Peribacillus sp. FSL E2-0218: one gene and its partner. The main gene of each other region encodes a partner of the protein of the gene in region 2 in a complex. Links are inferred from orthologs where the notes say so. Each region holds a gene or a part of one and is shown on either strand. Other genes may lie near its edges. The genes, in order: smc and MHI53_RS15215.

Region 1 (12,975 bases), 1.5 Mb from region 2 along the record:
GTTGGAGTCGGTTGTGCAGTTTTTGAATAATGTTGTGTTTCCGAAGATAGACGAGGGTGCTTTTTCTCATGTGATGGATTATAAAAGCCAGCTTCAAGAGCTGATCCAGCGTGATGCTATCGGTGTCCTGCAATATAAAATCCTGCAGGAGAAAGGGCCGGCCCATAACCGGGAGTTCGTTTCCACCGTCTCTTTGAACGGGGTAGAGCTCGGCACTGGTTTAGGAAAGTCCAAAAAAGAAGCGGAGCAGCATGCAGCCGAGCATGCATTGATCGTCTTAAAAGAAAAAAATCAACAAGATAGTTGAACAGTAGAGGAGGAAAGGTCATGTTCCTCAAACGCTTGGACGTTGTAGGATTTAAATCTTTCGCAGAGAAGATATCGATTGATTTTGTACCTGGTGTCACGGCAGTGGTTGGACCGAACGGAAGCGGTAAAAGCAATGTGACCGATGCAGTCCGATGGGTACTTGGAGAGCAGTCTGCGAAATCGCTTCGTGGCGCAAAAATGGAAGATATCATTTTTTCGGGGAGTGACACGAGGAAAGCGTTGAATTTTGCAGAAGTATCCTTGACCCTTGATAACGAGACCAATTCCCTGCCGATAGACTTTCATGAAGTAAGCGTGACGAGAAGGGTATACCGATCGGGAGAAAGTGAATTTTTCATTAATAATCAAGGATGCCGCTTGAAAGACATCATAGATTTGTTCATGGATTCAGGCCTTGGCCGTGAAGCGTTTTCGATAATCAGTCAGGGGAAAGTCGAAGAAATCCTAAGCAGCAAAGCAGAAGAAAGACGTGTGATCTTTGAAGAAGCAGCAGGTGTCCTCAAATATAAAACAAGAAAACGAAAAGCGGAATCGAAGCTGACTGAAACACAGGATAATTTGAACCGTGTCCATGATATCCTCCATGAATTGGAGGGGCAGGTTGAACCCTTAAAAATCCAATCCTCCCTTGCCAAGGAATTTTTGGAGAAAAAAGACGAGCTTGAACAAATTGAAGTTGCTTTAACCGTGTTTGAAATTGAAGAACTTTATGAAAAATGGGAAAAGCTGTCCCATGATCTAGAAAAGCATAATGAAATGGAGCAGCAAATGGCAGGGCAGCTTCATGAACGGGAAGCGCATCTCAAAAAGCTCCGGGATAATCTGGCTACGCTCGAAACATCAATCAATGAGCTTCAGGAGATTCTCCTGAACGCGAGTGAGGAACTTGAAAAGCTTGAAGGCCGTAAAGAAGTATTGAAGGAACGGAAAAAAAATGCTGCCCAAAACAAATCACAGCTTGAAAGAGCGATCGTGGAAGGCGAGACCATGGTCAAGCGCCTCTCTGTCCAACAGCAAAGTGAAAGGGAAATCCTCCATGCGCTGCATTCGGAAGTGAACGGCATCCAGGAAACCTTATATGAAAAACAAAAAAGCCTGGGGCTTTTCAATAGCGATATCGAAGCCGTGATTGAAGCGAAAAAAAGTGATTATATTGAGTGGCTGAACAAGCAGGCAACGGCCAAGAACGAAAAACAGTATCTGCTTCAGCAGCTCACGCAGCAGGAGCATAAAAACGTTAAACTGGATTCGGAAAATGAAAAGTTCCTAATTGAAAGAAATGATATCACCGCAAAAAAACGGGAGTATTCACAGCGGATGGACAAGGTGACCAAGCAGCTTGAAGAGCATGTCTCGGTTTTCAGGAATCAGCAGAATAAACTGGATGCGGCTAAAGATGTGTATCAAAAGCAAGAAACCACTCTTTATAAAGCTTATCAATTCCTTCAACAGGCCAAGTCTCGCAAAGAGCTTCTTGAAGAAATGGAAGAAGACTATGCAGGCTTCTTTCAAGGTGTTAAAGAAGTTTTGAAAGCGAAAGAAAAGCTTTCAGGCATTGAAGGCGCAGTCGCAGAGTTGATAAAGGTGCCAAAGGAGTATGAAACGGCCATCGAAACGGCCCTGGGCGGAGCGATGCAGCATGTTGTCGTCGAACGCGAAGAGCATGCACGTGAAGCCATTTCCTTCTTGAAGAAGAATAGATATGGACGTGCTACGTTCTTGCCGTTATCCGTCATAAAGGCAAGGGAAATTTCATCAAGTCAATTATCGATGCTGAAAAGCCATGCAGCATTTGTCGGGACAGGCTCCTCTTTGATCCAATATGATGTCAGGCATGCTGCAATCGCCGAAAACCTGCTAGGAACGGTCATCATCACCACCGATTTAAAGGGTGCGAACGACCTGGCCAAAATGATGCAGCATCGCTTTCGTTTCGTAACGCTCGAAGGCGATATCGTCAATCCAGGCGGTTCAATGACTGGTGGGGCGCTAAAGCAAAAAACGACCTCTCTGCTTTCAAGGAAGACCGAATTGGAAGAACTCCATCAAAAACTTTCCGCAATGGAAGCAAAAACGAACCAGCTGGAAAAGCAGGTCAAACAGCTGAAAGTGGATGTCGGTGTTCAAGAGCAAACGCTTGAACAAACGAGAAAAACGGGGGAGGATCTCCGGTTACAGGAGCAAACCCTGAAGGGCGAACTGCGTGAAGTCGAATTGCAGGAAAGAAACGTTAATGACCGGCTTCACCTGTATGATTTGGATAAAAACTCTTATTTGGAAGAGCAACAACAAAAAATGGCCAGATTGGAAGAGTTGGAAGAGTTATTGAAGTCATGCAAAACGGAAATCGAAGCGCTTGACAAGTTGATTTCAGACATGACAGCACAAAAACAATCTCAACAATCTTCAAAAGAAAGTCTTGCTGAAGAAACGAATGAGCTAAAGGTAACACTGGCGTCCAAGCGTGGGCTGCTGCAAAACCAAAAAGAAAAATTGGAACGCATTGAATTTGATCTTGCAAAGGAAACGAGCAAGCTTGCCGAAAATAAAGATGACTTGGGGCTTCTGACAAATGAAATGACGGACAGTTCAAGCGGCGAAGAGACACTCGAGGATATGGCCCAGCAAAAATTGCTTGATAAAAACGGGGCCATTGAAGGGATTGCCAGTAAAAAACAAGAGAAAAATGAGCTTCTTTCACAAGTTGAAACGCTTGAATTGGCCTTGAAGGAAGAAAATAGGGTTTATAAAGGCGTTATCGAAGTGATAAAAGATGAAGAGGTCAAATTAACTCGGTTGGACATGGAACTTGAAAATCGCCTTGACCATTTAAGGGAAGAGTATACGCTATCCTATGAAGGGGCCAAGGAACGGTATCCATTGATGCTCCCTGTAGAAGAAGCACGCAAAAAAGTGAAGCTCATCAAGCTGGCGATCGAGGAATTGGGGACGGTCAATCTAGGTGCGATCGAGGAATACGCCCGTGTAGCTGAACGCTATGAATTCCTGATGAGTCAAAAGGAAGATCTCCAACAGGCAAAAGACACATTATTCCAAGTCATAGATGAGATGGATGATGAGATGAAACGTCGCTTTGCTGATACCTTCTATTCGATACGGGAGCAATTCGAACAGGTGTTCAAAGCTTTATTTGGCGGGGGAAGAGCGGAGCTGAAGCTGACGAATCCCGATGATCTGCTGCATACAGGGGTAGATATCATTGCACAGCCACCAGGTAAAAAACTGCAGAACTTAAGTCTTTTATCCGGGGGAGAACGGGCACTGACGGCAATTGCCCTATTATTCTCCATCCTGAAAGTGAGGCCGGTGCCTTTCTGTATCCTTGATGAGGTCGAGGCAGCACTCGATGAGGCGAATGTCGTCCGGTTCAGCCAATTCTTAAGGAAGTTCAGCAGGGAAACGCAGTTTATCGTCATCACCCACCGGAAAGGTACGATGGAAGAGGCTGATGTCCTCTACGGGATTACGATGCAGGAGTCAGGTGTGTCCAAGCTTGTTTCTGTCCGGATGGAAGAGTCGGAAAACTTTATCGAAGTGTAAATTCATGAATGAGAGGAAGTGGGACAATGAGTTTTTTCAAGAAGCTAAAAGAGAAGTTTACGACCCAGGAAGAGAAGGAAAAAGAAATAGAGGTACAAGAAATCTCCATAGGGGAGAAATTCAAGCAAGGTTTGACGAAGACGAGGAATTCCTTTACTGGAAGAGTTAATGAGCTTGTTGCCCGTTACCGGAAAGTGGATGAGGACTTTTTTGAAGAACTTGAAGAAATCCTGATTCAAGCTGACGTGGGCTTCGACACCGTCATGGAATTGATCGATCAATTAAAAACGGAGGTCAAACTCCGCAATATCTCGGACACACGGGAAGTGCAGTCTGTCATTTCAGAAAAGCTTGTGGACATCTACCAAGGTGATGACGGTGATACCTCAAGCCTGAACATCCAAGAAGAAGGTTTGACGGTCATTTTGTTTGTCGGTGTGAATGGGGTAGGTAAAACGACGACAATCGGTAAACTTGCTCATAAGTTCAAGAGTGAGGGTAAATCGGTTGTACTGGCAGCGGGGGATACATTCCGTGCTGGCGCAATCGAACAGCTTGAAGTATGGGGGGAGCGCGTCGGTGTCAGTGTAATCAAACAAGGTGAAGGGTCCGATCCCGCTGCGGTCATGTTCGATGCCGTTCAGGCTGCCAAGGCAAGAAAAGCGGACATTCTGATATGTGATACGGCCGGACGCTTACAGAACAAAGTGAACTTAATGAAGGAATTGGAAAAAGTGAAACGCGTAATCGAACGCGAAGTACCGGGTGCCCCACATGAGGTGCTCCTTGCCCTTGATGCAACAACCGGACAAAATGCCCTGATTCAGGCCAAGACATTCAAAGAAGCGACGAATGTCTCGGGAATTGTTTTAACAAAGCTAGACGGCACGGCAAAAGGCGGAATTGTTTTGGCGATTCGCAATGAGCTGGCCATTCCCGTTAAATTCGTCGGACTTGGTGAAAAAATGGACGACCTTCAGGAATTCGATGCCGAAAAATATGTTTACGGCCTATTTGCTGATATCATTGATAAAGAAGAGCTTTGAATATAACTTAGTAAGCCGGAAGAGATTATTCTCTTCCGGTTTTTTGTTGATACTATAGTATTTAAGGGAAAAACCATTCACCGTTTTATAAGTAGGCGAGGAAACATTTTGAGCAAATATGAGATTGAAAAATAATACGCCAACGTTGGAAGAATACATATATTTGTGTGCTTCTGTGGGATGGGCCGATTATATGAATTTTGAAGCGGAGGAAATATTACTAAGGAACTCCATCCACTGCCTTACAGTCAGAGATCAAAGTCATGTTGTGGGCATGGGGCCGTCTATTTCTATGTTCAAGATATCGTGGTTCATCCAGATTATCAGAAAAAAGGTATTGGAAAGGAGATCATGGATCATTGGGTGGGGTACTTGAATACCCATGCGCCAGATAAGGCATTTATCGGTTTGTTTGCTTCGCACGGTAAACACTCTTTCTATGAAAAATATCGTTTTAAAGATTATTCTCCTAATATGATGGGGATGTTTACTGTAATTTCAAGATAGATATATTTTAAAAATCGGACATGACTGTCGATCAAAGCATCGGATATCGAAGACAAGCGTTTTAACCGTCCATATAGCTGCTCCAGAGGGGAATGGCTGATCTTTAGACTTATTTCCTTTTATGGAGCCTATCGTCGCCATAATGAAGAAATGGACGCACTTCCTCTCGACGGTCAATTTTAAAAGAAGAGCAGGAATGGTCACGATAGGGGTAGCCGCCGCTGTCCTTGGAGGCAATCGGCCGGACACACGCGGATTCAAAACACAGGGAAACCTCGGCGTCTTTCCGACCTTTCCCTGTTTATTTGTGCAATTGAAATTTGGCTTACACAGGCATTATTTGCAGATGAAAAGATGGCAAGTTAAACTTAAAAACAGGCTGAAGCGGCGTTTAAAAGCGAGAAAAAGAAAAAAAAGGATCGGCTCCAAGCCAGTGGTAAGGAGTTTAGCTTGACATCAAATAAACAAGACGATACAATATAAACTTGTAAAGGGTTTTCACTTAACAGCAGGGAGGCTTGCTAAGATGCTTGAAAAGACAACGCGGATTAACTATTTGTATGACTTTTATCAATCGTTGTTAACAGAGAAGCAGCAGAGCTATATGTCCCTCTACTATCTGGATGATTACTCTCTTGGGGAGATTGCCGATGAATACGAAGTGAGTAGGCAGGCAGTCTATGATAATATAAAAAGAACAGAAGCGATGCTTGAGGAATATGAAGCAAAGCTATTGTTATTTCAAAAATTTCAAGAGCGTAACCAGTGGATTGCGAATATGAAGGCACTCATTGAAAAGGATTCCTTTTCGAAGGAGAAGCTGCTTGATGCAATCACGACGCTTGAGAAGTTGGATTAGGAGGCGGCAATATGGCATTTGAAGGATTGGCCGACCGACTGCAGAGCACGATGCAAAAGATCCGCGGAAAAGGGAAGGTCAACGAAGCAGACGTAAAAGAAATGATGCGTGAAGTTCGATTAGCCCTGCTTGAAGCGGACGTTAACTTTAAAGTCGTGAAGGATTTTGTAAAGCGTGTAAGTGAACGTTCGGTAGGTCAGGAAGTGCTGAAAAGCTTAACCCCCGGTCAACAGGTAATTAAAGTAGTTAAGGAAGAATTGACGGAGCTGATGGGCGGCGAACAGAGCAAGATTGCCGTAGCCTCGAAGCCGCCGACCGTCATTATGATGGTTGGGCTTCAAGGGGCGGGTAAAACGACGACCACCGGAAAGCTTGCCAATCTTCTTAGAAAGAAATACAACCGCAAGCCATTGCTCGTTGCGGCTGATATTTACCGTCCGGCGGCGATTAAGCAGCTTGAAACACTTGGCAAACAATTAAGCATGCCTGTTTTTTCCCTTGGTGACCAAATCAGTCCTGTTGAAATAGCGAAACAGGCGATTGAAAAAGCGAAGGAAGAACATCATGATTATGTTTTGATCGATACCGCAGGCCGTCTTCATGTTGATGAAAACTTGATGGGCGAACTGAAGGATATTAAAGAACTGACAAAACCGGATGAAATCTTCCTTGTGGTCGATGCGATGACGGGGCAGGATGCGGTCAATGTAGCCCAAAGCTTCAATGATCAGCTCGGCCTGACTGGAGTCGTCTTGACGAAACTCGATGGGGATACACGCGGTGGTGCGGCACTTTCGATTCGTTCAGTCACGAACACGCCGATCAAATTCGTCGGTATGGGGGAAAAACTGGATGCACTTGAGGCATTTCATCCAGAACGGATGGCGTCAAGGATCCTCGGCATGGGCGATGTATTGACCCTTATCGAAAAGGCACAGGCCAATGTCGATGAAGACAAAGCGAAAGAATTAGAGAAAAAGATGCGTACAGCGACTTTCACCTTTGATGATTTCCTTGAACAGCTTGGTCAGGTGCGGAATATGGGACCGCTTGATGATATTCTGAAAATGATTCCTGGTGCGAACAAAATGAAAGGGATGGACAATCTTCAAATTGATGACAAGCAGATCGGTCATGTTGAAGCCATCATCCGTTCCATGACGACCCATGAAAAGGAACATCCAGAAACCATGAATGCATCCCGCAAGAAACGGATTGCCAAAGGCAGCGGCAGATCGATTCAAGAGGTGAACCGTTTATTGAAGCAATTCGAAGAAATGAAAAAAATGATGAAACAGGTCACGAACATGCAAAAAGGAAAGAAAAAGGGATTCAAATTCCCGTTCATGTAAGGGTTATTTCAAGTCGAAACGAAGCGGAAATACAGGCTGAAGCCATGTAGTTCAACACTTTTTTCGCCTGTTAAGAAAAAAACCTTTACAAACATACAAGACATTTGATATCATACTATCTTGTGTGAAACTATTCGGAGGTGCTTATTTAAAATGGCAGTAAAAATTCGCTTAAAACGTATGGGAGCTAAAAAATCTCCTTTCTATCGTATTGTAGTTGCAGATTCCCGTTCACCACGTGACGGACGTTACATTGAAGTGGTAGGAACTTATAACCCGGTGACTCAACCAGCTAAAGTTGACATCAACGAAGAGCTTGCTCTTAAATGGTTACAAGATGGAGCTAAACCATCTGATACAGTTCGTAACTTATTCTCAACACAAGGCATCATGGAAAAATTCCATGTTGCAAAAAACAGCAAGTAATCGACGGTAGTTGATGAAAGCATTAATTGAAACGATTGTTTCAGCGCTTGTGGATTTTCCCGAAGAAGTCACTGTGACCTCAAAGGAAGAGTCCGACCGGATTGTCTATATCCTCTCCGTTCATAAAGAGGACATGGGCAAGATCATCGGGAAGCAAGGGCGTGTTGCTAAGGCGATTCGGACTGTAGTATATGCAGCAGGATCTTCACAGCAGAAGAAAATCTATTTGGAGATTTCCGAATAAGGAGGGCTAATACCCCTCCTTTTTTTGCACTTCAAGAAAGTGAAATCCCGGCTCCCCGCACTTCTGAAAATGGTCCGGAGATAAACTTTACGCCTTTTTAAGACGCATCTTTTATCGATATACGTTATACTTAAGGGAATGACCCCCATTATTCAAAAAGATTACCCCATCATACATATTTTTTGAAGGAAATAAGAAATCATAGATAATAGGAGGTGCTGGAATGAAAATTCTCCAAAATGTAATCGTTAACCAAGTATTAACGGAATCCAGCAAGAGTCAGCTCCTCGAGAATTACAAATCAAAACGCCTTCAGCTTCAAAAAGAGAGTGAACAACTCCGATTTGAGCTGAAAAAGCTTGAAAAAACAAGAAATCTCCAGCCTGCCAGTCTCCGTGCCCATTTCGAAAAAGAGATAAATCAGAGGCAGGAAAAAATTAAACTGCTTGAATTTCAGATGGAGCAGCTGGAGATCCTTCCCGCCGGAAGCGAATTGAAGGAACGGGAAGTTCAAAGTATCATTGATGTGGAAATCGGGGCAGATTGGGACGAAATAATGGCAACGAAGACCATTGTCATTAAAGATGGAATCGTCTCGGAAATTCGTTAGAGGTGAAAGAATGGAAAACTGGTTTAATGTAGGTAAAATTGTCAACACCCATGGTTTATTAGGAGAGGTCCGGGTCATTTCTTCAACAGACTTTCCGGAAAAACGCTACAAAGTGGGGAATACCCTGTATTTGTTCAGGGATACGGAGAAAAAGCCTATGCCGCTTGTCATCAGGTCCCACCGCACCCATAAAAACTTTAATCTATTGACGTTCGAGAACTATTATAACGTGGGTCAAGTCGAGGCTTTTAAAAACGGGGTCCTGAAAGTCAAGGAAGCACAGCTTGGTCCATTGGACGAAGGCGAGTTCTACTTCCATGAAATCATCGGCTGTGCGGTATTTACGGATGAGGGCAGTGAAATAGGGGAAATCGTTGAGGTGCTGACGCCAGGTGCCAATGACGTATGGGTCATAAAGAAAGCCGGAAGCAAGGATATTTTGATACCGTATATTGATCAAATCGTCAAAGAAGTGGATATATCCGCCAAAAAGGTCATCATTACGCCGATGGAAGGACTTTTAGATTGATGAAAATCGATGTACTTTCGCTTTTTCCGGAAATGTTCGAAGGCGTGTTCGGCTCGTCGATTCTAAAAAAGGCTTCCGAAAAGCAGGCTGTCAGTTATAAGGTGACCAATTTCCGGGATTATGCCGATAATAAGCATTCGACGGTGGATGATTATCCTTATGGCGGAGGTGCCGGGATGGTGTTGAAGGCACAACCGATTTTTGATGCCGTGGAAGCTCTTAAAGGACAAGCTGAACAAAACCCCCGGGTGGTCCTGCTTTGTCCCCAGGGAGAGCGTTATTCGCAGAAAAAAGCTGAAGAGCTCGCTAAAGAAGAACATCTCATTTTCATATGTGGACATTATGAAGGATATGATGAGCGCATTCGTGAGCATGTCGTAACGGATGAAATATCAATCGGTGACTTTGTGCTTACAGGTGGGGAACTGGGCGCGATGGTCATTATTGACAGCGTGGTCCGCCTGCTGCCTGGTGTTTTAGGAAATGTAGACTCCCCGATCCTTGATTCCTACTCTTCTGGTTTGTTAGAGCATCCCCATTATACTAGACCTGCAGATTTCCGGGGAATGAAAGTGCCCGATCCGCTCATATCCGGAAATCACAAAAAAATCGATGAATGGCGGATGAAGGAATCACTGCGCAGAACGTGGACGCGGCGTCCCGATTTGCTCGAGAGTTATGAACTTTCGGATCTTGAGAAAAAATTATTGTCCGAGATTCAAAAAGAAGACTGATCCCTATTGCATCGACGTTTGGAATATGATAGGATATACCTTGTGACTTGGGCAAAATGCTCAGTCTTATAACGATGTTCCGCTGCAAACATTCAGTATTTGCAAGAGCGTCCAGGAGGAGTTGGAAACGATGCAAAACATTATTAACGAAATTACAAAAGAACAACTTCGCTCAGATCTTCCATCATTCAGACCTGGTGACACAGTACGTGTACACGTAAAGGTTATTGAAGGAACTCGCGAACGTATCCAGTTGTTTGAAGGCGTTGTAATCAAACGTCGTGGCGGCGGAGTCAGTGAAACTTTCACAGTTCGTAAGATCTCTTACGGCGTTGGAGTTGAACGTGCTTTCCCTGTTCACACACCAAAAATTGCAAAACTAGAAGTTATCCGTCACGGTAAAGTACGTCGTGCGAAACTTTATTACCTACGCGAACTTCGTGGTAAAAAAGCACGTATTAAAGAAATTCGTCGTTAATCCTTCGAATATCTCCATACGGGTTTACCATGATCCACATAAGGTGAATAACCAAACAGTATCATGCGAAAAGGGAGCTTGTTCATCAGGCTCCCTTTTTGCACTTGATGAAACTCATGAATGCTCCAAGTGGGTGAAAATCCATATGGAATCCTGCTCGCTATAGCTTCCGCGACATGTTAAAATGGTTGTTGATATGCATTCTAAAAGGGTGGGTAAGGATGGCGAAAAAGAAAAATGAATTGTGGGAATGGACAAAGGCGGTCATAATCGCGGTCATAGCTGCGACACTGATTCGGTATTTCCTCCTGGCACCTATTGTCGTGGACGGTAATTCCATGATGCCGACATTGAAGGACACGGACCGCATGATCATTAACAAAATCTCCTATTCGATCGGTGAACCGAAAAGATTCGATATTATCGTGTTTCATGCTCCAGAGGGCAAGGATTACATAAAGCGGGTCATCGGATTGCCAGGCGAAAAGGTAGAATATAAAAACGATACACTTTATGTGAATGGAAAAGCTTACGCTGAGCCATACTTGGATGAAAATAAAAAGAAATTGATTGATGGCGGTGCTTTGACGGAGCCATTTACATTAAGCGAGGTCATAGGCCGGGAAACGGTTCCTAAGGGCCATCTGTTCGTCTTGGGGGATAATCGCCGGCTAAGCAAGGACAGCCGTTATGATAGCGTAGGCGTCGTTCCTTACGATAAAGTGTTAGGAAAAACTAAATTAGTTTATTGGCCAATCGAAGACTTTCGATTGGCGGAATAGTAGGAAGGTTGATTCCATTGACAATACAGTGGTTCCCTGGCCATATGGCCAAAGCGAGACGGGAAGTAACGGAAAAATTAAAACTGATCGACATCATTTTTGAACTAGTGGATGCCCGTCTTCCGGCATCATCAAGAAATCCAATGATAGATGAGATCATACAGCATAAACCGAGGGTCATCCTTTTGAATAAAGCGGATATGGCTGATCCGGCAAAAACGAACATGTGGCTGGATTATTATAAGTCACAAGGGAAAACGGCCATTGCGATTAACTCGCAGGCAGGGAATGGATTGAACCAGATCACGGCTGCCGCAAAAAAACTTTTGAAAGAGAAGTATGACCGGATGGAGTCAAGGGGAATCAAGCCGCGGGCGATCCGTGCGATGATCGTGGGAATTCCGAACGTTGGGAAATCAACGTTAATCAATCGACTCGCCAAAAAGAACATTGCTAAAACAGGGAATACACCCGGTGTAACCAAAGCGCAGCAGTGGATAAAAGTCGGCAAGGAAATGGAGCTGCTTGACACGCCGGGAATCCTCTGGCCTAAATTCGAGGATCAGGAAGTGGGCTTGAAGCTTGCGTTAACCGGAGCGATCAAGGATACGATTCTAAACCTGCATGAAGTCTCCTTATACGGGCTCCGTTTCTTGGAAAAGGAATATCCGGATAGGATGAAATCACGCTATAACCTTGATGAAATTCCTCAAGAAACGCTCGAACTCTTTGATGCCGTCGGAAAGTTCAGGGGATGTTTAGCTTCTGGTGGGTTCATTGATTATGATAAAACCGCGGAGTTGGTCGTACGTGAAATCCGTTCGGAAAAGATGGGGCCACTTACGTTTGAGGTACCCATGGACTATGAAGAGGATGCCATTACGGAATAATCTGGCGTGGAGATTGAAAATGCTGGCTGAGTTTTGAAGACAGTAAGTGAAAAATGGGTGATACGGAGCTGGAGTTGGATATCAAGATGTTTTTTGATGTCTCTTTTCCGCTCCGTATTTTTGTTTAGGCTGTAAGCGGGAAGCAAGACTGCCGATAATGAAGATGATGGGTGATGAATGATGAAAACTTCAATGAGTATAAAAGATATATCTGCAAAATTAAAGGCAATCAACGATCCTGAAGATTTATTTTTGCAAGAATGCTTGGATGACGGCAGAAAGGGAGTCACCGACTTAGTGAGCAAGTGGCAAAGGAAGTATGAAAAAGCGCAGCAGGTGAAGAATGCATTCATGGAAATGACGGAGTTTGAAAGGCAACTTCGAGCACAGGGGTTTTCCATTCTCGCTGGCATCGATGAAGTGGGGAGGGGGCCGCTTGCAGGACCGGTTGTGACGAGTGCGGTCATCTTGCCTGAATCCTTCTATTTGCCAGGGCTGAATGATTCCAAAAAGATTCCGGAGTCCAAGCGGGAACTGTTTTATGAAATGATTTATAAAGAAGCCCTGTCCATTGGGGTCGGTGTTGTACATAGCGATATAATCGATGAAATCAATATATATCAAGCT
Region 2 (14,402 bases):
TTGGGATTTTTGCCGGTTTAGCCGGTGGTTTCGCGACAGGTGCAGGTTTTGTAGCGTTTTTAACTGTACTTGGCGTGATTCCGAGACTGACTCAGCTGACAAAAACAATGAAAATGATCCATTACTACGAAGGAGCCATCATCGCCGGTGTTGTCGCGGGCACATGGTTCGGACTACAAGAGACGGAGTTTTTCCTGCCTCCATTCTTATTGATTCCGATCGGATTGGCTGACGGGGTCTTCAATGGGATGCTGGCAGCTGCCCTGACCGAGGTTCTCAACGTTTTCCCCGTTTTGTCAAAGCGAATCGGCATTCAAGAGAAAATCATTTATCTATTGATGGCACTCGTTTTGGGAAAGATAGCCGGGTCGTTATTTCAGTGGATTTATTTTGTCGATATGTAAATTTTTCAAGTAACTATTCCTGATGAAAGGTAGGCCCAAGATGGTGACCAAACGAAATGTGATATTGATTACCGATGGAGATGAATATGCGAAACGGGCCGTGGAAATTGTAGCCAGGGAAATTGGGGGGCGATGTATCTCCATGTCCCAAGGTAATCCATCACGATATACGGGCTTGGAGCTAGTTGAATTGATTAAAAAGGCGAAGTATGATCCGGTATTGGTCATGTTTGATGATAGCGGCTTTATCGGGGAAGGATCCGGTGAACAGGCGATGAAGGTGGTTGCCGGGCATCCCGATATGAATGTCCTTGGAGTGATAGCGGTCGCTTCAAAGACTAGAAGGGAAGAATGGACCAAGGTCGATGTCTGTATCGATCGTGATGGGAATTTGACACCGAATGGCGTCGATAAGTTCGGTGCCGAGGAATTCGAGTTGGGAAAGATTACAGGAGATACGGTGTATTGCATCGATGGCTTGCATGTCCCGATCGTAGTGGGGGTAGGGGATATCGGTAAAATGTCCCGCCAGGATGACTGCAAAAGGGGTGCACCGATCACGAAGCTAGCGGTGGAAATCATTTTGGAAAGGAGTGGTCATGATGTCTTCAGAAAAACCGCAAAACATGAAACCGATTCCGAATAAGGTAGCGGAAGTAGACGCGTACATGAAAGAGAGAGTGGGTCTTGGCGTCAGCTTTGACTTGGGCGTAAGAAAGATCAAAGTCTTAAAAAAAGATGTACACCTTTACTATATAAACGGTCTGACCGATACGGAGTACATCATAGAAATCCTTGACTCGCTGATCCATAATAAAAACACGGAAATCATGACTACGAAGATTTTTGATGTAGTCAAAGGGTTGCTCGTTCACCAATCCGTTGAAGAAATAAGCACGATGGATGAGCTTGTCGATCAAGTATTATCCGGTTTGATCGTCATCGTTGTCGATGGTAAACCAGTAGGCTTGGTCGTAGATGTCAGGAGTTATCCCGGAAGACAGCCTGAAGAACCGGATACCGAGAAAGTCGTTCGCGGTTCCCGGGATGGTTTTGTCGAAAACATCATCGTGAATACGGCAATAACGAGACGAAGAATCCGGGATGAACGATTGCGCTTTGAAATGCTGCACGTTGGCGAACGCTCCAAAACGGATATTTCTATTGGATACATTAAAGGGATCGCCGACCCCGATTTGATCGATATCGTTCGTAAGGAATTGGAAAGCATTGATGTCGATGGATTAACGATGGCTGATAAAACGATCGAAGAGTTCATCGTCAAGCAAAGATATAATCCATATCCGCTCGTCCGGTATACCGAACGTGCCGATGTTGCGGCAACGCATTTACTTGAGGGGCACGTCCTGATCTATGTGGATACCTCCCCGAGTGTCATTATCACCCCGTCTACTCTTTTCCATCATATGCAGCATGCTGAGGAGTATCGGCAGGCACCCGCTGTTGGAACGCTGGTACGCTGGACACGTTTTTTCGGGATTTTCGTTTCGCTATATTTGCTGCCGATTTGGTTATTGTTTTGTTTGGAACCGTCGCTTTTGCCGGAGAAGTTCGAGTTTATCGGACCGAACGAAAAAACGCATATTCCCATTGTGGTCCAAATCTTCATTTCCGATATCGGGATCGAGTTCCTGAGGATGGCAGCCGTCCACACCCCGACGCCGCTTTCGACGGCAATGGGCTTGGTTGCGGCAGTGCTCATTGGGCAAATAGCGATAGATGTCGGCCTATTTGTCCCAGAAGTGGTCCTCTACGCTTCCGTGGCGACAATCGGCACCTTCGTCACCCCAAGCCTGGAACTCGGTGTGGCGAATAAGATTTCCCGTCTGTTCTTGCTGGTGTTGGTCGCTTTGTTTAAAGTGCCTGGCCTAGTCATTGGCATCACGCTCTACATTATTTTATTGACGGGCATTAAAGCTTTAAATACACCGTATTTATGGCCGCTTATCCCATTTCAACCGAAGGCTCTGTCACATATAATATTCAGAAGACCTTTTCCAGGATCAGTGGAGCGTCCAAGTATTGTGCATCCCCAGGATAAATATAGGCAGCCGAGAAAACCTTAAGGTTGATGTTGTCGAAAAGTTGTGGTAATTTAATTTTATTCGGATAAAGCGGTAAAGTTAGGTTTCACAGACAGATAGAGCCTTCATGACTCTTTGACGTTAAACCAATGGCTTTCCCTTCGAACTACTTAGCAGTCATAGATAACAATACTTAAATGGGATGATCGATTGATTCGGATGAGGCTTGTCGATATGGAGGACCCTTCACGAGCATAAGGGGTTCATCATTAGAGGCTGCCTCATTTCTTATTAATCTTTAGTTTCTAAGTCAGGAAGGTGAGGCTATCATGCATTTGTACGGAACCAGCGGTGTCAATGAGCGGGGGCATCTGGAGATTGGCGGAGTGGACACGATCGAGCTGATCGAGCAATTCGGGACACCGTTATATGTTTATGATGTAGAACTGATACGTGAACGGGCAAGGGGGTTCAAAAGGACTTTTGAAGAATTGGGGATTTCAGCACAAGTTGCTTACGCAAGCAAAGCCTTCTCTTCGATTGCCATGATTCAGTTGGCAGATCAAGAGGGACTTTCTCTCGATGTTGTCTCGGCAGGGGAATTGTACACGGCCATTAAGGCGGATTTCCCGACTGAACGCATCCATTTCCATGGAAACAACAAAAGTGAAGAAGAGCTACATATGGCTTTGGATTATAGAATTGGCTGTATAGTAGTCGATAATTTTTCAGAGTTGACCCTTTTAGAAGAGATTTGTACAAACCGTGAACAAAAGATGAAGATCCTTCTTCGTGTTACACCGGGAATCGAGGCCCATACGCATGATTATATCTTGACAGGGCAGGAAGATTCCAAATTTGGTTTCGATCTCATTAATGGCCAGGCGGAAGACGCCCTTAGACAAGCGCTACAGAGCGAATGGCTGGAGGTCCTGGGTCTGCACTGCCATATTGGATCGCAGATCTTTCAAACGACAGGCTTCTTGCTTGCTGCACAAAAAATCATCGGCAAGCTTGATAGCTGGCATGGCTCGATAGGGTATCAGCCAAAGGTTTTGAACCTCGGCGGCGGCTTCGGGATTCGCTATACACAAGAGGATGACCCGCTTCCGGCTTCGCAATATGTCGAAGAGATCGTTAGGGAAGTCCAGAATTTGGTTGCTGATTCTGATTTGCAAATGCCGGAAATCTGGATTGAGCCTGGCCGGTCATTGGTCGGGGATGCGGGTGTGACTTTATATAAAGTGGGCTCTGAAAAGCAAGTGCCCAATGTCCGTAAATATATTGCGGTGGATGGAGGCATGAGTGACAATATACGTCCAGCTCTTTATGAAGCCAAGTATGATGCCATTTTGGCAAACCGGCCGCTTGATCCTGTAGAAGAAACGGTATCGATCGCTGGTAAATGCTGTGAAAGCGGGGATATGCTGATTTGGGATTTACCTTTGCCAAAAGCTGGGCGCGGGGATGTGTTGGCAGTCTTTTGTACAGGGGCATATGGATATTCCATGTCCAATAATTACAATCGAATTCCAAGACCGGCTGTCGTTTTTGTTGAAAATGGGGAAGCACGGCTTGTCATCAAACGTGAGACCTTCGAGGATCTTATTCATTTGGACTTGGCCCTTCATGAAGCGGCTGTCACGAACAAAGAATAAAAAAGAGGCGGCAAAAGCCAACCTCTCAAGCTGTAGGGAAATCCGATAATAATGGGTTTCCCTGCAGTTTTTTTCATTTGGTTAAAATCAGTTGAAAAGTGATTTGATAGCGTCTATTAAACTGCTGAAAACTTCTTTCAGTTTATCCAAAAATGATTGGCCTTCTTCGGATTCAAGAAACTGGGATAGCTTATCTTTTGCTGCTGTTAACTGATCCCCGACCGCGTTCCAATCAATGTTCAATTCTTTTAGCTTGTTGAATAGGTCAATAAGACTTTGAATTTGGGCATCATTCAAGGATATTCCAAGTTCTTTCGCCGAAGATTCGACCACATTGCGCACTTCTTCGGTATTGGCTGGCGGATTTTCAGCCATATTCTCTTTAATTTTCGTTACCAGTGCAGATGCTTCCTCTGTACCGATTTCATCCCCCAATTTGGCCGTTTTCACCATTTCTTCATTGGCGGCCTGCTTCACGTCTTCCGGAATCTTCTTATCCGAAGACAGCTCATATGCTTTAATGACACCTGTCAAAGCTGCTGTACCGGAAACGGGAATCGGCGCCGTTACATAAACGGTAGCATCTTTCACTCCAGCAGTGGCCAAGGCATTGATGTACATTTCATCGGTGACCCAGTTAATGTTTTTCGACTCAAGTTTGAGGCCAGTGCCCTTTTCCTCCAATGTAATGGCGGAAGAGGAAATCGCCTTTGTACCGATTAACCGGCTGGCGATATAATCTCCTAGATATTCATGTTCCTCCGCATTCGTAACGGTTAGAACCTCTACATCTTTGGGGGCTTTCATTTCCGACAAAATCATATTCTTTTGTTCATTTGACAAGTTTTCTCCAAGAGTGACGATCATTTCACCGACAGCTGCATCTGCAAAAGCCTTATATGGCAATAATAGACAAAGCAATATGGTCAAAATGACCCATTTATTCATTTTTTTCATCGTAATCCTCCTTAACATTTTCCTGCTGAATTCAAATCTTCATCTAAAGGGATGCGCTTTAAATGAAGATTCATAGTATTGGACGAAACAAAGGACAGAAAAGATACATATTTTCATAAAAAAATATTCTCTAGCCGAAAGACTGCCCATGAATTCTCAAGGCACGACGGTAGCTTTTGTCCCCAGCATGCCCGATATGAACGAAGAGCACTTTATCAATGTAGTAAAATCGAAGCAAGATTGCAAGGGATATTTGTCAGATTGTGTTAAGTTATAGTAAAATGAATTCGGTATTCGAAAATTTGTACCGTTCATAAAAGGAGTATGGGATGACGAAACGGAATAGGACTCTTTTACTTATGATGCTTGCAACCGCTTTAATTTGGGGGATTGTTTATTGGCTATTTATCGCGTAGTACATAGCACAAGGCATATCCATAAATCAAGTGCTGAAAGTGATGTTGAAACGAACGAGGTTTTTATGTATGATGGAAATGTTATAAATTCAAAGCGAATCAGGTAGATAATAAAAACGTTATTTAGTAACGAGGGATATTATGTTGATTAAGTATAAGAAAAGCTATGAGAAGTTTGCCATGGGATTATTATCTTTCATGCCAAATGAAAAAGAGATAAAAGTGCTCCGGAATACCATGAAGAATTATGAAACAGCTGATAATCTACAGCTGTTCTTATGGAAAGATGAAGAAATTACAGGTTTGATCGGAATAGAGATTTCTCAACAACACATTGAGATACAACATATATCTGTAAATCCATCTTTTCGGCAGCAAGGAATCGGTAAAACGATGGTCAGGGCTATTAAGGAGCAATATCCTGACAAGGAATTAAAGGCAAACGAATTTACGGAGAGCTTTCTTGACCGGTGTGAAGAGGTCTGAATGGGAAAGTGAGAATGGAGGGCCGCCTTTAAGGGCGGTCCTCCGTTTTTGATTGTCGCAGGGATAGTTGCCGGGCCCTTTCAGAAATGACATCCGATCGATCACGGAGCAGATGCTTATGGATTAAAGCTGCATTACCCATGTCGCTTTTCCTGCACCATATGTATCCTTCCTTCACGCACATGGACTGGCATATCTCGATCAACCGAAGATCGGCAATCGGAAGGCTGATGCTTTCATATGGGCTTCCGGATAGCATCCGTTCATGGATAGCGCCGAGCATCTTCAACAGTTTTTCGGGATCAAGTCCCAAATTGAGGAGCTCAGGCTTTTTAGCATGGAGATTTGCAATCGCTTTTGCCATTGTCCGAGCTGCCCCTTTTTTATTTCCCCTTCGATCATGGTACAGGGCAACGGCTATTTGGATGAGGCCGACCCAATGGGAGTCACGCTCCTTTGGGGCGGTTTCCTTCCAATATTCCTCGAGAATTTCATGACATTCGAAGTAATCCCTTGAACCGTGGAAATGGACCAGGAAAGAAAGGTAGTCTTCCGCGTAATTCATTAGGAGCCCCCCTTTTATTTGATGAATCACATAAGGACATGATGCCAGTTTCAAAGCATAACAATCTCGAAGTATCTGTCTAAGTGTAGCATAGAATTTTTTCTTGGAAAATAAAGAAAGCCGATTGCTAAGCAATCAGCTTGATTCATCAGCCTTCCATTAACACCAAGAAGCACCGACGATAACTAACAAAATGAACAATACTACGATAAACGCGAATCCGCCGCCGTTTCCGAAACCACCTGCACCCATAATGAGTACCTCCTTTGTGTTCTGCTATTCTTACATTTCTAGGTTATGTTGGTTTTAAGAAAGTGATTGGGCATAGACCCAATTGTTTCAAATCCGTTTAAGAACTTTCTAAGTCCCAAAATTATTATTATTGGATAAAGGCCGGCAATCCACTATACTTGAATAGTAAAAGAAAAGAGCCTAATCTAGGCCAATTAGATTTAAATGGGGTAATTTAATGGGTTATAATATAAAAATTGATGCGTTCGAAGGTCCGATGGATTTACTCCTGCACTTGATTAATCGCCTGGAAATAGATATCTATGATATTCCGATGGCTGATATTACAGATCAATACCTAGGTTACATCCATACGATGCAGCATCTTGAATTGGATGTCGCCAGCGAATACTTGGTAATGGCTGCAACACTGCTTGCCATCAAGAGTAAAATGCTGCTGCCAAAGCATGAAGATGAACAGTTGATCGATGAAGATGGGGAACTATTTGAAGAAGATCCACGGGATGAGCTTGTGGAGAAACTATTAGAATATAAAAAGTATAAACATGCCGCAGAAGAGTTCAAAGAGCTGGAGGAAGAACGCAGCTTGATGTTCACGAAGCCTCCAAGTGATTTATCGGTGTATGCCAAGGAGGCTGAAAGCGATAAACAGGAATTGAATATAAGTCTATATGATATGCTGGGAGCCCTGCAAAAACTGCTCCGACGGCAAAAGATACAAAAGCCGCTTTACACGAAAGTGACAAAACAAGAGATATCGATAGAAAAGCGGATGGATGAAATCATGTTGGAGCTACAATCGATCAAAGGGAGGAAGAGCTTTTTCGAACTGTTCCCTGTTCCGGTTAAAGAACATATCGTCATCACCTTTATGGCGGTGCTGGAACTGATGAAGCTGAATGAAATCATCGTTGAACAGGAAGATAATTTTTCCGAAATCATGATTGGCGCTAAGGAAGGTGTAGAGACAGTTGGAAGTTATTAATTGGAAAGGGATTCTTGAGGCATTGCTGTTTGCTGCTGGAGATGAAGGACTCTCCGTCAAACAGATTGCTTCTGTCCTCGATATAACGGAATTTCAAGCAACGGACATCGTTGAAGGGTTGAAGGAAGAATATGTAGCGGACGTACGCGGGATCCAGGTAATCGAAATTGCAGGTGTTTATCAAATGACGACAAAAAAGGAACACTCGGATTATTTGAAAAAACTAGTAGAAACATCAAGCACCCAAGGCTTATCACAGGCAGCTTTGGAAACACTCGCGATCGTTGCCTATAAACAGCCGATCACCAGGGCGGAAATCGATGAAATTCGCGGTGTGAAAACGGATCGTCCGATCCATACACTGGTCACGAAAGTCTTGATTAAAGAGGTCGGCCGTGCGGAAGGGTCGGGTAGGGCTTATTTGTATGGTACGACAAAGGAATTTTTGGATTACTTCGGGCTCAATTCCATTGATGAGCTGCCGTCTCTTGCCGATCCATCCGATGAAAGCTTTGAAAATGGTGAAGCGGATTTATTCTTTGAAAAATTTCAGCAAACAATCGAATAACATTTTCCCTTAAATTGTGATAATATAGAAAAAAATGAATGCGGGGGGATTGCAGGTGAGGATTGTTGCATGCAATGGATTTGGGCTTGAAAAGGAAAAGTCGAATTCGCCTGAGGAATTTTTTAATCGATCCGTTATACAATACATAAAGGATGGAGAAGAAAAGGCATTGAATGTCCTTTATCTACGTTATTTTGACGAGATGGTCACGCAATGGACGCCCTATCATGCCAATCCTGTATTCCAAACCCCAAAAAGAGAGATTTTCATGGCTGATCTCATCGCACTAGTCTGCTTACTCAGAGATCAAAGCTTGTTGAACCGAAAACGGTTGTATATAAATTCAGAAAAAGAGTTAGCTGGTTACTTCGAAAATATCGATTTTCAAAAATTGGAGAAAGTGTTTATATCGATTGACCAAGCTAAACCATATGATATAGAAACACCTGTTGACTATTATATTCAATCTTAAACATTTTGAGGAGGGTTCACGGTTGGGGAATACATTGGTAAAATCTCAGCTTGAGGATGTAAAAAGCTTTTTAGAAGTGACAGTGGCTCAGCTAGAGGAATTTATGAATGAGACGACCTATTCTAAGCTGCAAGCGGAAAAAAGCGGCGATGAAATGTACTATAAAGGGGTCCTTTCTAGTTTAAGAAGAATGCTTGTCAGTTGTGAAGAGGGCTTGGAAGCCTGCCAAATCGTCCTGAAAAATGAAAACTTCAATAAGGCTGCAGCCGAAAAAACGCTTTATCGAGTCTATCATCAATGTATCGAAGAATACTTTTCCCCAAAATCAGATCGCTGGTTCGAGGACAGCAGATCGGCTTACACAGGAAAGAATTCGATCAAATTCCACAAAACCGTACCGGACAGCATCATATCGATCCTGAAGGCCTTAGAGGGCGGTTTCCAGTCGATGCGTGAAGAGTTGGAGTTTTATGAAACGGACTACCGCACGAAAATGTTACAGTCATGATAAAAAACAGCAAGGCTCACAGGCCTTGTTGTTTTTTTTATTCATAAAATGGAATCTCCGCCTAATCGAAACATAAAATACGTTGATGATTTATGTGCAATAAGGCTACAAGGAGGCGCAAAGATGTCTGAAGTAAGAGAGTATGCCAAAGAGGTAAGTGATTGGATTGATGAAATCATGGAATACCTCGAAAAAATCGATATCACGGATTCGTCATTGCTATCAAATATTGAACGGCTTTCCCAGTGGACCAAGGATTTGGATGAGGAAGAAATGGATTATGAGGATATGGCCGAGATTGAAGAAGAAATGTCACGCGTTTACGCTGAAGTTGAACAAATCGCTTTGGAATTCAGGAGCAAGGAAAGGCAATCCGTCCCTATCGGGCAGCATACACTCCCGCCATTGCCTTATCCCTATGATGCGTTAGAACCGACGATTTCGAGGGAAATCATGAGGCTGCATCATGATAAGCACCATCAATCCTATGTTGATGGTTTGAATAAAGCGGAGCTGATGATGGAAAAAGCGAGGGAAACGAAAGATTATGCCTTGCTGAAGCATTGGGAAAAGGAAGCAGCCTTTCATGGGTCGGGTCATTATCTCCATACATTATTTTGGGAAGAAATGATTCCAGGAGGAGGCGGGGAGCCAAAGGGGGATTTACTTAAACGGATAGAGAAGGATTTTGGAAGCTTTGCGGCCTTTAAAAGCCATTTTAGCGAAGCGGCCAAACAGGTTGAAGGTGTTGGCTGGGCAATTTTAGTCTGGGCGCCACGGGCGCGGAGGCTTGAAATTCTACAATCGGAGTTGCATATGGTCCTGACGCAATGGGATACGATTCCAATCCTTGTTCTTGATGTGTGGGAACATGCCTATTACCTTCAATATAAAAATGATCGAGCGAGCTATGTGGATAAATGGTGGGATGTGGTGAATTGGCCGCAAACGGCGGTGAGGTTCTCCGAGGCGAAGAAGCTTATCTGGAAAAAACAATAGCGGAAACAGCATGAAAGGAAGCTGCGATCAGCAAAAAAAGGAGCCGGGCCGTGATGGTTCGGTTTTTTTGCTTTGGTATTTCGAATCATTTATGGGGAAAATGGGAAGGTTATAAAAGAATGACCTGGCCGGTTCATTTGATTGGTGGGTCTATTGATTCTCATTTGGGAAAGTATATTAGTTTGAAAAGGAGGCAGTGGCAACTTTCAAAATAATGAGTTTGAGTTTCGATATTACCTTGAGATAGTATTGAGAATGTATAAAATGAGCCAGTTTTATGTACGCTGGGTAAATAAACTCAATAAATGTATATCAATATATAAACTGTGACTAATTTGTGAACATGAAAATTATTAAGGGATATTTATTGACTAATTTCTATTTAATAATTATTATAAATAGGAGCAGATAAAAAAAAGCCATTGGAGGAATTCAATATGTCATTGATTAACAAACAAGTTGAAGATTTTAAAGTACAAGCTTACCATGCAGGAGAATTCAAAGAGGTTACACTTGAAGATGTTAAAGGGAAATGGGCTGTATTCTTTTTCTACCCAGCTGACTTCTCATTCGTATGTCCAACAGAATTAGCTGACCTTCAAGATAACTATGAAACATTCAAGGAAATCGGTTGTGAAGTATACTCCGTTTCCACAGATACTCATTTCAGCCATAAAGGATGGGCTGACGCTACAGATACAATCGGTAAAATCCAATACCCAATGTTAGCTGACCCAGCAAACGTATTATCCCGTCAATTCGGTGTATTGATTGAAGAAGACGGTCTGGCACTGCGCGGGACTTTCATCGTCAACCCAGAAGGACAAATCAAAGCATACGAAATCAATGACCTAGGAATCGGCCGTAATGCAGAAGAGCTTGTCAGAAAAGTGCAAGCTGCACAATTCGTAGCTGAACATGGAGATAAAGTGTGCCCTGCTAAATGGACTCCAGGTGAAGATACATTAGAACCGAGCTTAGACCTAGTAGGAAAACTTTAATTTTTAACGGGACGAAACAGCATTAAAGCAAAAGGCACTTACCTAAAATAAGTGCCTTTTGTTTTTCAATATAATCGGATGGACGCGAAATTAATTTACAGCAAGGAGCACAAAAATGAAAAACATATATGATTTATTGATTATTGGCGGCGGCCCTGCAGGCCTCTCAGCTGGCGTTTATGCAGGGAGAGCCAAATTGAAGACCATCATTCTTGAAAAAGGGACCGGGGGCGGACAAGCTGCAACTACATCGGAAATAGCCAACTATCCTGGTATCCGCCATATTTCCGGCCCGAGGTTAGTGGAAGAAATGAAGCTTCAAAATGAAGACTTTGGCGTGGAATTCGCAAAAGCCGACGTTACGGGCGTCGATTTCTCCGGGGAGGTAAAAGTCGTTAAAACCCTTGGCGGAGACTACCATGCCCGCGCGATCATCATCGCAACAGGTGCTTCACCGAGAACACTTGGATTTCCGGGTGAAGAGGAATTTACAGGACGCGGCGTAGCTTATTGCTCAACGTGTGATGGTGAATTCTTTGATGGGCTGGAGGTTTTCGTTATCGGTGCTGGATATGCAGCTGCCGAAGAGGCCATCTTCCTGACCCGCTTTGCTACGAAAGTTACCATAATTGCCCGGGAATCAAGCTTCACTTGTGCCCCGTCGATCGTGGATAAAGTAATGGCAAATGATAAGATTGAAGTGAAATTCAATACGGAAATCCTTGGTGTATATGGAGACGGGATGATTCAAAGTGCCCGCTTCATCAATAATAAGACCAAAGTGGAATTTGAATATATGGCGAAAGAAGAAGATAATACATTCGGAGTATTTGTATTCATAGGATATGAGCCGAAAACGGAAATCTTCCGCGGTCATATCGAAATGGACCATGCAGGTTACATTCTTACGGATGATGATATGAAGACGACTGTGAATGGGGTATATGCGGCTGGTGACTTAAGGCCAAAATCCCTGCGCCAGATAATCACGGCCGTATCTGACGGTGCGATTGCGGCAACGGATGCTGGCAAATATATCGCCGAGGAAAAAGATCGCTTAGGCATCAAGGATGAGCCTGAGGTGGAAAAACCGGCGAAGAAGGAACAAGCTGCCGTCCCGGCTGGGAAGAGCGCATTATTAAGTGATGCATTGCGCGGCCAATTGAAGGGAATCTTCGGCAAGATGGAGAGCGACGTTACATTGGTATCCATCGTGGATGAAAGTTTGCCAAAGTCAGTGGAATTGCGTGACTTCTTACTGGATGTTGCCGAACTAGGTGACAAGCTTCATCTTGAGTTGTTCTCGAAGGGCGAGAATAAGGAAATTGAGGAAAAAATCAATGCTGATAAATTCCCTGTCGTTTCCCTCCTGAATGCGAGCGGTGAATACAGCGGGGTCAAATACCACGGTGTACCAGGCGGGCACGAATTGAATTCGTTCATCTTGGCCATCTATAACTTGGCTGGTCCTGGTCAGGCTTTGGATTCAACGGTATTGAATTCGATTAAAGGAATCAGTAAAAAAGCGAACATTAAGGTTATGGTTTCATTGGCGTGTCATTATTGTCCGGATGTTGTGGTCGGTGCACAGCGCATTGCAATCGAAAACCCTAATGTTGAAGCGGAAATGGTCGATATCAGTAATTTCCAGGAAATTAAAAAGAAATATAAAGTCATGAGCGTTCCGGCTATGATCATCAATGATGAAGAAGTCGTATTCGGTGCCAAGAAAATCGATGAAATCGCTGCATTATTAGTATAATAGAAAAATAATTCGATAGGGGCTCCTATCGTTTCAGTTCGTAGATAAAAGGGGGACGGAATGTAACATTCCGTCCCCCTTTTGAAATTCTCTTTGAATGTTCGCCTGAATTTTAAAGATCAGGGCTCTACGAGTCCTCTTTGTTAGGCCAGTTTTGGACCTTGCCATGTCCTAAAGCAGTCCAACGCATACAAAAAAAACGATGGGGGCTCCTATCGTTTTTTTTGTATGCCTGTAGGAGTTATACAGCCACTTTCAATTCTTTTTAATCATAACACTTGTCCCCCTGCATAAACTTGTACAAAAACAAGTAAAGAGACGAGGGGGCACTCATGCGTTTTCCATATAAAGGGTTATCGAGTTTATGTATCGTCATTCTCCTGTTGTCTTTCATGGCACCTGTACAAAGCGCGAAAGCAAATGTAGCCGTCAGCGCCCATAGTGCGATCCTTATGGATGAGGAAAGCGGGAGGGTCATTTATGAAGTGAATGCTCATGAGAAGAATCGCATAGCAAGCATCACAAAAATCATGACGGCGATTCTCGCCATCGAATCCGGAGAAATGGATGAAAAAGTAAAGGTAAGCAGCAATGCTTTCGGGACGGAGGGTTCTTCCCTTTATTTAAAAGAAGGAGAAAAGATCAAGCTTGAAGATTTGGTTTATGGGCTGATGCTGCGTTCAGGAAATGATGCAGCCGTTGCAATCAGCGAAAAAGTTGGCGGGAGCCTGGATGGGTTCGTCTGGATGATGAATCAAAAGGCGGAAGAGATTGGCATGAAAAATACACACTTTTCAAATCCACATGGACTTGATAATACGAAAAACCATTATTCGACTGCTTATGACATGGCCATATTGACTCGTTATGCCATGCGAAATGACACGTATGCAAAGATTGCCGGCACGAAGGTGCATAGGGCCCCCAATTCAACTGAACAATGGGATTATGTATGGAAGAACAAGAACCGCCTTCTTACACAATTATATGAGTATTGCACAGGCGGCAAAACCGGCTATACGAAACTGGCAAAACGCACCTTGGTCACGACGGCAACAAAAAATGGTCATGACTTGATTGCGGTGACATTGAATGGACCCGATGATTGGAATGATCATATTCAAATGTATGAATCCGCTTTTAAGGAGTACAAGCGGACGGAAATCTTGCCGCAAGGCCCGGTAAAGGACTTGAAAAATAAAACGTATAAAGGACATGTATACATTAAGAACGATTTCACGTACCCACTGACAAAGGAAGAAAGCGACCTGATCAAGGTAAAAATGAAATTGCTGAAGCCGAAGAAGGCTTGGGAGGACAAACG

What was found.
Region 1: the proteins of MHI53_RS15215 (region 2) and smc are in contact, whole or in part, in a crystal structure (PDB 3ZGX), measured with the Bacillus subtilis proteins. The link is inferred for Peribacillus sp. FSL E2-0218 from one-to-one orthologs.

Annotation. Positions count from the first base shown.
Region 1 is NZ_CP150304.1:1,682,038-1,695,012, forward strand. What follows is about bases 1-4,091. They hold smc (chromosome segregation protein SMC), read left to right. Parts: upstream 1-327; coding sequence 328-3,891; downstream 3,892-4,091. Other genes in these bases: rnc (ribonuclease III), read left to right, coding at 1-307; ftsY (signal recognition particle-docking protein FtsY), read left to right, coding at 3,918-4,091. Outside these bases: more of ftsY, read left to right, coding at 4,092-4,937; MHI53_RS08130 (putative DNA-binding protein), read left to right, coding at 5,971-6,303; ffh (signal recognition particle protein), read left to right, coding at 6,315-7,655; rpsP (30S ribosomal protein S16), read left to right, coding at 7,809-8,081; MHI53_RS08145 (KH domain-containing protein), read left to right, coding at 8,095-8,325; MHI53_RS08150 (YlqD family protein), read left to right, coding at 8,549-8,935; ribosome maturation factor RimM, read left to right, coding at 8,946-9,464; tRNA (guanosine(37)-N1)-methyltransferase TrmD, read left to right, coding at 9,464-10,198; rplS (50S ribosomal protein L19), read left to right, coding at 10,329-10,676; lepB (signal peptidase I), read left to right, coding at 10,898-11,458; ribosome biogenesis GTPase YlqF, read left to right, coding at 11,476-12,348; MHI53_RS08180 (ribonuclease HII), read left to right, coding at 12,529-12,975. UniProt on the Bacillus subtilis protein: Required for chromosome condensation and partitioning.
Region 2 is NZ_CP150304.1:3,164,761-3,179,162, reverse strand. What follows is about bases 5,903-8,884. They hold MHI53_RS15215 (segregation/condensation protein A), read left to right. Parts: upstream 5,903-7,000; coding sequence 7,001-7,768; downstream 7,769-8,884. Other genes in these bases: MHI53_RS15200 (YpuI family protein), read left to right, coding at 8,831-8,884; MHI53_RS15205 (hypothetical protein), read left to right, coding at 8,392-8,808; scpB (SMC-Scp complex subunit ScpB), read left to right, coding at 7,755-8,336; MHI53_RS15220 (YjcZ family sporulation protein), read right to left, coding at 6,691-6,783; MHI53_RS15225 (DUF309 domain-containing protein), read right to left, coding at 5,995-6,531. Outside these bases: MHI53_RS15255 (stage V sporulation protein AB), read left to right, coding at 1-404; MHI53_RS15250 (stage V sporulation protein AE), read left to right, coding at 445-1,050; MHI53_RS15245 (spore germination protein), read left to right, coding at 1,007-2,491; lysA (diaminopimelate decarboxylase), read left to right, coding at 2,779-4,107; MHI53_RS15235 (DUF1002 domain-containing protein), read right to left, coding at 4,195-5,064; more of MHI53_RS15230, read left to right, coding at 5,622-5,902; more of MHI53_RS15200, read left to right, coding at 8,885-9,316; MHI53_RS15195 (superoxide dismutase), read left to right, coding at 9,440-10,315; ahpC (alkyl hydroperoxide reductase subunit C), read left to right, coding at 10,753-11,316; MHI53_RS15185 (FAD-dependent oxidoreductase), read left to right, coding at 11,432-13,078; MHI53_RS15180 (D-alanyl-D-alanine carboxypeptidase family protein), read left to right, coding at 13,411-14,402. UniProt on the Bacillus subtilis protein: Participates in chromosomal partition during cell division. May act via the formation of a condensin-like complex containing Smc and ScpB that pull DNA away from mid-cell into both cell halves.